3 regions of the Paenibacillus sp. Soil724D2 genome follow, and region 3 is predicted to be linked to each of the others. Evidence: riboswitches for the same ligand, from Rfam matches in the RefSeq annotation. Region 3 holds a riboswitch; each other region holds the start of a gene.
The links. Region 3 has a riboswitch for cobalamin ahead of cobJ (precorrin-3B C(17)-methyltransferase). Riboswitches for the same ligand answer to the same signal wherever they lie in the genome.
Positions count from the first base shown of each region.

Region 1 (4,199 bases), on a different contig from region 3:
TTTGGTGAGTAACAGCAAGGAAGATATTATTTCGCTTGGTGTAGGGGAACCGGATTTCTCGACGCCTTGGCATGTCCGCGAAGCAGCTGTGCATTCCTTGGAACGCGGTAGAACGAAATACACGCCAAACTCAGGTATACCTGAGCTTCGTGAAGCGATTGCCGATTATCTTCATACGTCCTTTAAAGTGAAATATGAGCCATCGAATGAAGTCCTTGTTACGGTTGGCGGCAGTGAAGCGATTGACTTAGCTCTCCGAGCTTTGATAACGCCGGGCGACGAGATTCTTATACCTGAGCCTTGTTATATTTCGTATTCCCCAATTACGAGCATAAGCGGCGGCGTAGCTGTTGGGATCGAGACCTTCGCAAAGGACCAGTTCAAGCTGACTGAGAAAGCACTTCGCGACGCGATTACGCCACGCTCCAAAATATTAATTCTCTGCTATCCTAGTAATCCAACAGGCGGAATTATGACCTATGAGGATTGGCTTCCGATTGCCAAAGTCATTGAAGAGAACGATCTTATTGTCATTTCCGATGAAATATATGCCGAGCTGACTTATGGTCAGAAGCACGTGAGCTTCGCGGCTATTCCTGGCATGAAAGACCGGACAATTTTGGTTAGCGGGTTCTCCAAAGCTTTTGCCATGACAGGCTGGCGTATGGGATATGCCTGCGGTCACCAGGAGCTGATTTCGGCGATGACCAAAATTCATCAATATACGGTGATGTGCGCACCAGTTATGGGTCAAGTTGCTGCTCACGAGGCGTTGACGAATGGCATGGAAGAGAAAGATCGGATGATCGAGTCCTATAATCAACGCAGACGTTTGATCGTTAAAGGGTTCCGAGATATTGGTCTCGAATGCCATGAGCCGCAAGGCGCTTTCTATGCTTTTCCAAGTATTGTTGCTACAGGATTAACGTCAGAAGAGTTTGCGCAGCGGCTATTATTTGAGTCAAAGGTTGCTGCTGTGCCTGGAGATGTGTTTGGTTTAGGCGGAGAAGGCTTCTTACGTTGTTCCTATGCCTATAGTGTTTCTCAACTAAATGAAGCATTAGAGAGAATTGGGAATTTTATGAGAAAATTGTAATGAATAACGTAAATAAATATGTTCATTATTGATGAAAACTGGTATTCTTGTAGTAAGGAGGGATGAGCATGGCTTTTATGGAATATCAACTATCAACCTATCAAAAACATTTTCAAATTCGAGAACAGGATTTCGGACAAAGTTGGTTAACCAAGCGTGCGAAGAAGCAAAACTCCCTTACCTTATTAGAAGAAGAGATTCATTCTCTGCGACGCAAGTTAGAACAGATGGTTTTTGATGGGAAAGAAATGACATCTGATTCCGTTGTTGAATTGAGCACAATCCTAGACCAAAAAATAAATGAATATATGCATAATGGGAAAAAAAGTCGGTGAAAACCGACTTTTCTCGCGACTATCGATAGATTCAGATAACAAACGGAGGTACGCTCACAACATGAAAGTGAAATGGCTGTTGGTTATGATGGTGGGGCTTATGGTAATGCTTACGGGTTGCGGCGGGCCGAAGCCGGATGTATCTATATTTATTATGGGTTCTAATGGTTTTCCAAGTGAAGCGGGGGACAAGCTGGAGAGTGCTTTGAAATCGAAGGTGGGCGAGGTTCCTACAGTCAAAGTCAATACATCGCCTATATTCTCGTTGGAAAAAATGATTGTGGAACTGGCTGCAGGAGGCAACGGCATCTTCATTCTTGCTGAAGATCAATTCAAATCTTTAAGTAATCAAGCAGGTTTTGTTTCTTTGGATGATACGATCAAACCGGAAGATTATCCAGATGGCGTTATTCAAATAGCTGAAGAGGGCAAGCCAGCTGAAAAGCATCTATATGGTATTCCGCTTGCAGGAAACAAATGGATGAAAGAGCAAGGTTTTGAAGGGAAAGGCTTGGTGGCTTTCATTCCTCAAAATGCTCCGAAGCTGAATGAGTCGAAGCAAGTGCTCAAAGTAATTGCACAAAAGTAACAAGAAGTCTATAATCGACAAATAGATTGATAGTAAAATATGCAGCCATAGGTGCTGGTAAGCTCGTTATGAAGAGGTTGCCACTTAAAAGGGAAGCCGGTTGAAGTCCGGCGCGGTCCCGCCACTGTAATCCAGGCATAGGTTGCCAGGAGAGTCAGGATACCTGCCCATGGTGCCGTTTACGACATCCTTCGAGGAAAAGGATCGCGTTAAATCAGGAAGCAATCGCAGGGTTGCTGATCACCGCGATTTATCGTCCCCTTTGTTCCTTCGAGAACAAAGGGGCTTTTTTGTTAGGGTCAATCGACATAAATTGTTTAGAGAGAGGGTTTACAAGATGAAAAGGAATTCAGTAAAAAAAGCATTTATTCTTACAGTAGCTTTAGTAACAGCAATCAGTCTCGCAGCTTGCGGTAAAAAGGAAACGGAGATCTCTAATCCGTCTAAGCTTGGCGGAGAGGGGACGAAAGCTCCTGCTGCAACGACGACACCAACAACAGCAGCCAAAAAGACGGTCTATCCATTGAAAATAAAGGATGCTACGGGCAAGGAGTTTATATTTGATAAAGCGCCTGAGCGTATTGCATCCGTGTCCCCAGCGGAAACTGAAGCTCTTTTTGCAATTGGGCTAGAGGCTAATATTGTTGGTGTATCTGATTATGATGATTATCCAGAAGCGGCTAAAACAAAACCGAAATTAGGCAGCATAACGAAACCTAACCAAGAAGCGGTGATCGCAGCTAACGCGAATGTTGTATTCACGGGGGTTTCGATGAAACCTGATACGGTAGAAAAGCTGCGTGCTTTAAATATCAACGTGTTTAAAGTGGAGCCCAAAACGGTAGATGATGCCATTGCTGACATACAAACCTTCGGATTGATTACCGATCATCAGGAACAAGCGGAAAAAATTGTCGATAAAATGAAAGCGGACCGTCAAAAGGTTGTTAATGCGGTGAAAGACGTGAAACAAGAGAACAAGAAAAAGGTATACATTGAATTTGCCCCGGGATGGACGGTGGGCAGTGGCGAGTTTATGGATGAATTGATCAAGATTTCTGGCGGTGTTAACGTTGCGGGAGACAAAAGTGGCTGGTATGAAATCAGTGAAGAGAAAATCATTCAACAAAACCCTGGTGTGATTCTGTTCGCCAATGGAGTAGTCGATAGTAAGAGCAAGAAATCACTAGATGAAATTATCCGCACACGAAGCGGTTGGGATGCTATTGATGCCGTGAAGAATAAGCAGGTAGTTGGCCTCGACCAAAACATGCTAAGCCGTCCGGGTCCAAGACTGACCGATGGATTGCTTGAAATGGCGAAAGGCATTTATCCTGAACTGGTGAAATAAAATGAAAAGAAAATTAATGCTATGGGGAGGAGTAGGGGTTATACTCCTTCTTCTTTCTATTGTGGCGAGCTTGTCGCTGGGTACCGCTAATCTACCTGTACTGCAAATCGCCAGTATTCTCGCCAAGCATATCCCTTGGCTGGGAGATCACATCCATGCCAACTGGCCGCAATCGTCGGAACAAATCATCAATAAAGTACGATTTCCCCGTGTTTTACTAGGGATTCTAGTAGGGGCATCCCTCTCAATCGCAGGAGCAGCCTTTCAAGGTGTGCTGCGCAATCCGCTTGCGGATCCTTATGCACTCGGTGTATCCTCGGGGGCTTCTGTAGGAGCTGCGTTTTTAATCTATTTTGGACTGCAAGTGGCGTGGTTTGGGCAATGGTCGATCCCTATTGTTGCCTTCGTAACGGGACTTATTTCTTTATTTCTGGTTCTTAAGCTTGCTCAGATCGAAGGGAAGCTGAAGATGGAGACGCTTATTTTATCTGGCGTGGTCATGCAGGCTTTTCTAGGGGCAATCGTATCCTTCATGGTGTCTATTTCCAATCAAGTCATTAATGAAATTATTTTCTGGCTAATGGGCAGCTTGGCCATGCGAGGCTGGTCATATACATATATCATTGCACCCTATTTAATTATCGGTTTTGTCGTGCTGCTTAGCTATGCAAGGTCGTTAAATTTACTAGCTCTGGGTGAACGTCAGGCGTCACATCTCGGTGTTAATGTAGAGCGTACGAAGCTAATTGTACTTATTGTGGCGACATTCCTTACTGCCGCTGCGGTATCCGTTGCAGGTGTAATCGGCTTTGTCGGGCTCATCGTGCC
Region 1 is NZ_LMRY01000034.1:139,576-143,774, reverse strand. Features, by position in the region: gene ASG85_RS24840 (aminotransferase class I/II-fold pyridoxal phosphate-dependent enzyme) at 1-1,096, shown strand, start outside; gene ASG85_RS24835 (aspartyl-phosphate phosphatase Spo0E family protein) at 1,165-1,431, shown strand; gene ASG85_RS24830 (hypothetical protein) at 1,493-2,020, shown strand; cobalamin riboswitch at 2,053-2,206, shown strand; gene ASG85_RS24825 (ABC transporter substrate-binding protein) at 2,358-3,371, shown strand; gene ASG85_RS24820 (FecCD family ABC transporter permease) at 3,373-4,199, shown strand, end outside.
Region 1: another riboswitch for cobalamin. It lies ahead of ASG85_RS24825 (ABC transporter substrate-binding protein); the one in region 3 lies ahead of cobJ (precorrin-3B C(17)-methyltransferase).

Region 2 (4,199 bases), on a different contig from region 3:
TGAGGTGGCGGCCTTTACATTCATGGACTGGAAGTTGTCCGTTTCTTCAACAGCTCTTTTGCTAATTGGCAAATTATTCGTTCGTATCATAGCAAGTCTAAGTTGCGTGTCCTTTATTATGTTCAGCACTCCTTTTTCCGAAATGCTGCAAGTTTTACAAAAAGTTCGTGTTCCCAAGCTAGTTCTGGAAATTATGCTTATTATGTATCGGTTTCTGTTCATCCTATTTGAAATTGCCAATAACATGTATGTGGCTCAGCAATCTAGAGGCGGTCAGACTGGTTTCCAAAATAGACTAAAGGATACAGCCATTATTATTGTTCAAATGTTTATTAAAACGATGCAGCGGTATAAATCATTGTCAAATGGCCTTGTCTCCCGAGGTTTTACGGATGACATTCACATGGCCCCCTACCGAGCTAACCCTGTACCTTTTCGATATAAATTGGAAAGTTATGTAGGACTCACGCTCTTACTGCTGCTCGAAATTTGGCTGCGTTGGAATTGGAGGAGTATCCGATGAGCACGATTCTAGAAACCTTAGAAGTTAGTTTTAGCTATCCCGCTTCTCAGAACATGGCTTTAAACAAATTAAAGCTCCGCATCCCCGAGGGAAAAAAAACAGCTATTTGCGGTCATAACGGTTCTGGCAAATCAACATTATTTCTTCAAGCTATTGGCATTCATTCACCTTCATCAGGCCAAGTTGTATGGAAGAACGAAGCTTTAACTTATACCCGCAAAGAACTCAAGCAATTACGTCAAGACGTTGGACTTGTCTTTCAAGATCCGGAACAGCAGCTCATTCTGAATACTCCTTATGAGGATGTCACCTACGGTCTGCGGAATGCTGCCATTCCTGAGCCTGAGATTAACCGCCGAGCAGAAGCTATATTAAGAACGATGGGGCTCGAGCACTTAGCAAACACACCTATTCACCACTTGAGCCTCGGCCAAAAGAAACGTGTAGCCTTAGCCGGTGTGCTTGTGCTTGAACCTAAGCTGCTACTTCTGGATGAACCAACGGCCTATCTGGATCGCATATCGGAACAACAGCTTGTCGAGGAACTTGACCGTATACATAATCGCGGCATCACGTTAGTCATGGCTACCCATGACATGAACCTTGCCTACTCATGGGCTGATTGGATTCTCGTGATGGATCAAGGACAGTGCGTCATGGAAGGCACGCCAGATGATATATTCAAAGATAGCAAGGCTATTATTGGTCTTGGTCTTGATAGGCCCATGCTGCTAGATCTGTGGGAAGCATTGCCCGAAGCTAGTCGTCAGGGAATCTCGGCACCTAAGAATGTGAGTGATTTTAAGACATTATTACAAAAGGTCTATTTATAACTATCATTAACGAATATAAATAGAGTTAAGAAGAGGCTGTCCCAACTGTGATTAGAGGGATAGCTTCTTTTTGTATACATGCATGCAGCTCGCCGAGCCGATAGAGTCTGAGAAGTCGAAAATCGACTTCTCAGTAGGCCGTCCTGCGCCTCCGCACTGAATAAGCGAGGAAAACGCGCTTATCCTGGAGCACCCGAACGAATAAGCGCGAAAAACGCGCTTTCTGTGAGAGCTCGCCGAGCCGACAGAGTCTGAGAAGTCGAAAATCAACTTCCCGGTAGGCTATCCTGCGCGTCAGCGCTGAATAAGCAAGGAAATGTGCTTATTCTGGAGCACCCGAATAGGTAAGGGGTAGGCTTTGCTTTCCCCTTACCTAAAACATATTAATTCTGACCAAAAAGGACCTCCACCTATTGGCGGAAGTCCTTATGGATACGAACTAAAAGGTAGATATCCCAAAAGGTTATAAACCTTTTGGGATAAGCCCCTTTAAACTTTCATTATCCGGTTATTTATTTTGAACGCGACTAATGCCCTTATTTCCTTTTCCGGTTGGCACAAAGTGTTCCTCAAAGCTATAAATCATATGTTCTTGGAGTGGTTTACCCTCTAGTAAATGCTCTCGAACAAGCCTTCTCCCAGTCTCTGGTGTCATTTCCTTGTACCAAATCCCTTGCGGATACACCGTAACAACACCTGCATCCTGACAGCGGCCATTACATCTAGTCCGAGTGGTATGTATAAGATGCTCCGCTCCGTGCTTCGAAATTTCATCTCGGATGGCTAGCGTTGTTTCGTCTCCTGAATTTTTCAGGCAAGATCCCCCGTTACAGATAAGTACATGATGTTGGACTGTTGAAAGATCCCACGTACTCATAAGAACACCTCCCTATCTCCCGTAGGTATATAACTGTGCTGCTGAAATAGGCAGGTCTCCTGGCTTCAGGATCTTCATCAAACGTCAGCCTTCCCAATCGGTCGATCAGTGGCATAGAGACGTTGACTCCTCTGTTACAGTGGCGGGACCGCGTCGGCTTCTAACCGATCTTCCCTTTTAAGCTTACTCTGCGCTTGGAAAGCGGATTGTAAGCACCTATTTCGTATATGAAATTGTTCGAGCTTATTCAAATCTTTTAAACTCAATCATCATACCTCATAAGTCTATCTATGTACAAGGAAAAAGCCCCAACCAAATGGTAGGGACTTCATCGAAGCTGTATTTACGATTTCAATTCACTCGTTTAAACGGAAGGACGATTCGGTTGGTGATGACCAGGCTCTGTTGAGTCCAGATTGGACTGTATGCGAGAAGATTGCTTCGAATGATCGATTGTGCTCTGTATCCTCTGATCCATACTTTTACTTTTCTTTTTGCTCATGATGGGAATCCTCCTATGAGTTGAAATAATGATCACTTGATTAGTATGGTGAGATACAACCTCAAATATGCTGTATAAAATACCCATAAAGGACGAAGGCAAATGGATAATAAAAGCAAAAGCCTGTAAGGAAATCTCCCTACAGGCTCTTGATGGTGCCATTAGACTTTAGTGCTTCTTGTGCGGCAAATTACTGCCTGGCTGACCGTCACCTTGGGTCCTGAAATTCTTCGCGGCTTTCCTCTGCTTGTCGTGCAGCTTGCTAATGAAATGACTATCCATGAGCATTCGCCTCCTGAAGAAAGAATGGCACTACCTCTTTAGAATGTCACACAAGCTCTAAATTTAAACGCATGGCAAGATTAAGAATCGCGCCTCTTGCTTCTGCATCTGTTTTGACTTTTTCGTACAATTCCTCAAAATTAGTGCGGTTTTGAATAAATTCCGGCTCTGTTTTAATAGCTGTTTGTGTCCAATTAATCAAAACATTCTCCGCTTGGGTAAGTTCGTTGTAAGCACGATGCAAGCCGACACGCTCAATAATTTCTTCCATTTCTGCTTGCCCTACTTCTTTACCTTCTTCTTTTAATTCCGTAATTCGTTTATCCGCTTGGTTACTGATTTGCAAAAAATGTTCTCTTGAAGCCAGATAATCAATTTGTGCTTTAGAGTGTTTCTTTTTCATTGTCATCACCTTTGTCCTTTAGTAAGTAAGAATTGGGTTTATTGTATCAGGCCTGTCAACAAAACACAAAATCCGTCCGGTTGACTGCGCCCATCCACTTCTGGACAGACATTATCTACCTTCCGTTTGCATACCTTTTATCATCATGCTCTCTTTATAAAGAAAGGAAGGAACGTCTATGTGCGGAATAACGGGTTGGATAGATTGGCGGAAAGACTTGACCGGGTACCCGTCCATTCTAGAAAATATGACGGAAACGCTCCATTTGCGTGGACCTGATGCTTCTGGTACATGGATTTCACAGCATTGTGCCCTCGGCCATCGACGTCTTAGTGTAATGGATCCGGAAAACGGCGCTCAGCCCATGGTACGGAAACAAGGAGACTACACGTATACGATCGTATATAATGGCGAACTCTATAACGCCCCTGAACTCAAAAAGGAGCTCGAACTTCGTGGACATCATTTCCGCACGACCTGTGATACAGAGGTGCTGCTCGTTGCCTTTATTGAGTGGGGGAGAGCTTGTGTAGATCGACTGAATGGCATTTTCGCTTTCGCGGCCTGGAATGATCAAGAACAATCCCTTTATTTAGTCAGAGATCGGCTTGGCGTAAAGCCGCTTTTTTATTCTCATCAAAATAGTGTGCTTCTATTCGGCTCTGAGCCGAAAGCCATACTCGCGCACCCCGACTTTCAAGCAGAGGTTGGTGCTGAAGGCTTGGCCGAAATTTTCGCAGTAGGTCCAGCTCGCACACCTGGTCATGGCATTTATCGCA
Region 2 is NZ_LMRY01000011.1:91,234-95,432, reverse strand. Features, by position in the region: gene cbiQ (cobalt ECF transporter T component CbiQ) at 1-523, shown strand, start outside; gene ASG85_RS12925 (energy-coupling factor ABC transporter ATP-binding protein) at 520-1,356, shown strand; gene ASG85_RS12920 ((2Fe-2S) ferredoxin domain-containing protein) at 1,865-2,233, opposite strand; cobalamin riboswitch at 2,265-2,468, opposite strand; gene ASG85_RS37810 (hypothetical protein) at 2,598-2,735, opposite strand; gene ASG85_RS36945 (DUF4023 family protein) at 2,904-3,017, opposite strand; gene ASG85_RS12915 (hypothetical protein) at 3,064-3,420, opposite strand; gene asnB (asparagine synthase (glutamine-hydrolyzing)) at 3,599-4,199, shown strand, end outside.
Region 2: another riboswitch for cobalamin. It lies ahead of ASG85_RS12920 ((2Fe-2S) ferredoxin domain-containing protein); the one in region 3 lies ahead of cobJ (precorrin-3B C(17)-methyltransferase).

Region 3 (4,199 bases):
CTAATCGCCGCAAATGGCATTCTCGATGACGAAACCTACCATTTCTTGATGGCGGTAACCTTCAATTTCTTTAACACGCTTGAAATATTTATGAAACCGTTCGTTCGGGTGTCCTTCTTTTTGGTAACGTTCCACGATTCTGCCAACTAATCCAACAAGCTCCTCAGGATCAATTCCTTCTGCAACAGGCTGAGCCGCATGTGCATTTCGACCTACTGTTTTTCCGCCAAGAAATAGATCAAATTTCTCTTTGCGGTAAACAATGCCGATATCTTGCTGAACCGCCCCATAACAAGCCATACCACATCCATTGAACCCAATTTTCAGCTCTTTTGGCACCTCTAGATTACCAATTCGATTATGAATGGCTTCCGCATAAGGAATAGATTCACCTTTTTCCAAATTACAAAAGTCGCATGCTTTAATTTGGGCAACATCACCAATCGGAGATAACAATAATCCAAGCACACTTAGTTCGGAGGTAATCTGCTTAGGGTTATTGGTTTGCACACGAACAATCAATTGATGATGCGGTGAGTACTCAATATCTCCACGATCTCCAACAATCTCGCCTAAAGCACACAGTTGGGCTGCTGTTAACTTTTTATTCGCAATACCTGGGCTTACGGCAAACTCAAAGATCGATTGGGTCGCAGTCAGCTTATTGTCAAATTCAAAAGGCACCACTTCAGTCCCTTTGGATACTAGCTGCAAGGCTTCCATTGCAAGTTGTAAGGAGTTGCTAGGTGACAAATTCGGCGATGATTTCAGCAGGGACGGTTCTTTACTTTCAGTAACCTCATCATCCATGAGTTCATCATCTTCATCGAAGTCCTCCATGGATTCATCCCAATCCTGCTCATCCAATTGTTCCAAAGCCCACGGCTCCGCCTCGGATTTCAACCTTTGATGTGGTTTAAGCGGCTGTGTTTCAGCCCCTAATGTGTATTTCCGCTGATAACCGCGTGGTGTAATCATGAGACCTTCATACAGTTTAGTTGCAGAATTACCAATAATAATGGTTGTTAACATACCAATATCGTGATTCAGCATATCGGCAAGCGTCGTCACAACAACATGCTCGCGATCTCGATAAGCACTTTTGACAATCCCAACAGGTGTTAAAGGAGAACGATGCTTTAGGAGTATGCGCTGAGTCTCAACGATTTGTCTAGTCCGTCTACCGCTTCGCGGATTATAGAGGGCAATAACGAAATCCGCCATCCCCGCTGCCTCGACCCGCTTCGCGATCAGCTCCCAGGGCGTAAGATGATCACTTAAGCTTATAGTGCATGAATCATGCATAATTGGAGCACCTAGCAGAGATCCAGCCGAATGAACAGCTGAAATGCCAGGAATCACTTCCACTTGGACGCCATCCTCACGGGTCCAGCCTTGTTCCATCAATACCTCATAGACAAGACCGGCCATCCCATACACGCCGGCGTCTCCACTGGAAATAACGGCAACTTTCTTACCCTGCTTGGCTTGCCGCACAGCCTCTTGCGCACGACTCACTTCTTCTGTCATACCTGTTCGAACTACTTGCTGTTCAGTTAACAGACCTGCGATAAGATCCACATAGGTGTTATATCCGATGATAACTTCACTTTCCTGAATCGCTTCCCGTGCACGCTTCGTAATATGTTCAAAACTCCCCGGCCCAAAGCCGATAATGAGCAGTTTTCCTGACAATTTGTATCACCCTTTCCCATAATTACACAAACAAAAAAAGCATCCCTAACATAAGTCATGTTAGAAATGCTTGGTAAATTACTACAGTTAATAAAACCAGAAGTAACCGCTCTCTAACACTCCCTAATTCCTCGTAGGGTTATTGTGTTGTTGAATTAGGCAGGTCTCCTGACTTAATCATCCCCTTGCACCTTCCCAGGTTGTTACCCAGTGGCATGTTGCAAGGAGTTACCGTAATAACGGCGATTTTTACAGTGGCGGGTCCGTGCCGGTATTTCACCGGTCTTCCCTTTTAACCATAAATCCGAAAGGATATATGGCACCTAATTCCATTGATATGCAATTACGATCATCCTACCATCTATCGATAGGGTTGTCACGTATTTATTCATAGATGGCCCGGTAGAGTCCTTCCATCAAACTCTGGTAACTGCTTGGATCATAGGTCATTTCGGCAAAAGAAACTTGAATGACCTTGTTGATCGTTTTAACGATAAAAAAACTATCCTCTCCACGCTCCGGGTCAATATAGGTATAACACTCTAAGTGACTGCTTCCGGTTTTTTGACGTAAAAATTCCGTTGCTTCCGCACTCAAATTCGCATATTTAGGCATTGTTAGATTCCTTTCCATTTAAACGACGTGATGCTATCTATTATAGCGTATTTTAACCCTTTGATTCCTATCAAACGAGAAAGTATTTCTTTAATTTTCAGAATTTTCGTACTATAATGAATCTATCAAGATATCGCTTTCATTATATGAAGGAGGAATTGATATGAGCAGTCATGAAACGAATGGATTGGTGTTTGTATTTACTGGCACAAGCGGTTCCGGTCGTAAAACAATTGCCCATCACATTGCCAAAGAACTTGGTTTCTCATCTGTCGTCTCCTACACAACTCGAACACCTAGACCCAAAGAAGTCAACGGGAAAGATTATAATTTCATCTCACGCAAAGTTTTCATCGATTGTGACATTGCAGGTGAATTTTTTCAAACTGCTGAAATTGATGGGAATTTCTATGGGATTAAGAAAGCGGACATCGATGAAGCGCTTCGCAAAGACGGACTTATCTATGTCATTGTGAATCGTTATGCAGCTAACCGTTTCAAGTATACATTTGGAGAAAGAGCAATCCGCTTGTTCATCTATGTCAACAAACAAACGATCATGGAACGCATGCTTGCTCGAAACACGCCAACGGACGTCATAGACCACTACATGAACCACTACATAGAGGAAGTCTCCTACCGCAAAGATTGTGAGCATGTTTTTGAGAATATGAATTTACAAGAAACGATCGACAAAGTAAAGGCAACCATGCTCGCTCACATGCCAACTACAACTAGTTAAATGTGCTAATAACGCCAAGAGACCCGGTGATCGACATCACCGAGTCTCTTTTTTACGATCCTACATTCATTTTAATGGGGCTTTTTTCCTCTTCAAGGCCACAAATCCACCTAACAGTGAAACCGGTACGATGACGACAAAACCAATCAACTCATACCATAATGGAATGCTATGATTCGTTAACATAGAATCAAATCCGATTGCAGCGCCGATGACGCCAATAATGGCTGCATTGAAGTATTCGGCACGCTTCGCAACCTTAGCGGCGATGTATCCGCCAAGAAACGACCAGAACAAACCAACTACCAAAAGCAAGAGTAATAGGCCTACATTCGAATATATAACACTTACATCTTGCTCATCCACCGGGCGATTAGCAAAATATATACCGCCAATTAACGTAGTCGATATCAAAGTCCCTAAGTTATCGACCGCTATACCAAGCAGCACACCCAGAAAATGGAATTTTCGTTCACTTTTTTGTTCAACCATAGATTCTTCTTCTCTCCTGATCACTTCGACCTACCAGCCTTATCCATAATAACATGTGGGAGTCTTACTATCCAGTTCTTACCTAACAGACCTTGTAGACTGGGCTATCTCTTCAGCAATTTTCTTCACATAGTTATTGCGCATTTTAAGAAATTGAGTCATATACTTTGCTAGAAACAAGTGATCAACAATCTTCCCCAATCCTCCAAAAGGCGATGTGTAATCGAACGTGTCTACCATCAATGTACCTTGATCTACAGTAACAAATTCATGTGTATGATGAAATCGCTTGAATGCCCCTTTTACCATTTCATCTACAAAATAATTCGGCTTCTCCATCTCAGTAATCTGGGCAGTCAACTGCTGCTTAATACCTAAATGATAAGCTTCCCAAGTCACTGTTTCTCCATGCTCAATCAATCCCTGAGTCCTGCCTGCTATTGCTCGTTCCTTCGTATGGGAGGTCGATTTCGCATGGATATCTATACTCCTTGCCAAATCAAAACAAACCTCGATAGGTGCATGAATAAGTAACTCCTGTCGTATAGTTGGCATTGATTCCTCTACTCCCACCAAGCTTCTATCGGGTAATCCGCGGCGTTCACGGTAACAGTTTGACCTATTTTTGGTGTGACAATTGACACTTTGTTAACAT
Region 3 is NZ_LMRY01000058.1:109,799-113,997, reverse strand. Features, by position in the region: gene cobJ (precorrin-3B C(17)-methyltransferase) at 1-1,695, opposite strand; cobalamin riboswitch at 1,836-2,037, opposite strand; gene ASG85_RS33005 (hypothetical protein) at 2,080-2,310, opposite strand; gene ASG85_RS33000 (guanylate kinase) at 2,474-3,052, shown strand; gene ASG85_RS32995 (hypothetical protein) at 3,119-3,544, opposite strand; gene ASG85_RS32990 (SRPBCC family protein) at 3,623-4,099, opposite strand; gene ASG85_RS32985 (MBL fold metallo-hydrolase) at 4,108-4,199, opposite strand, start outside.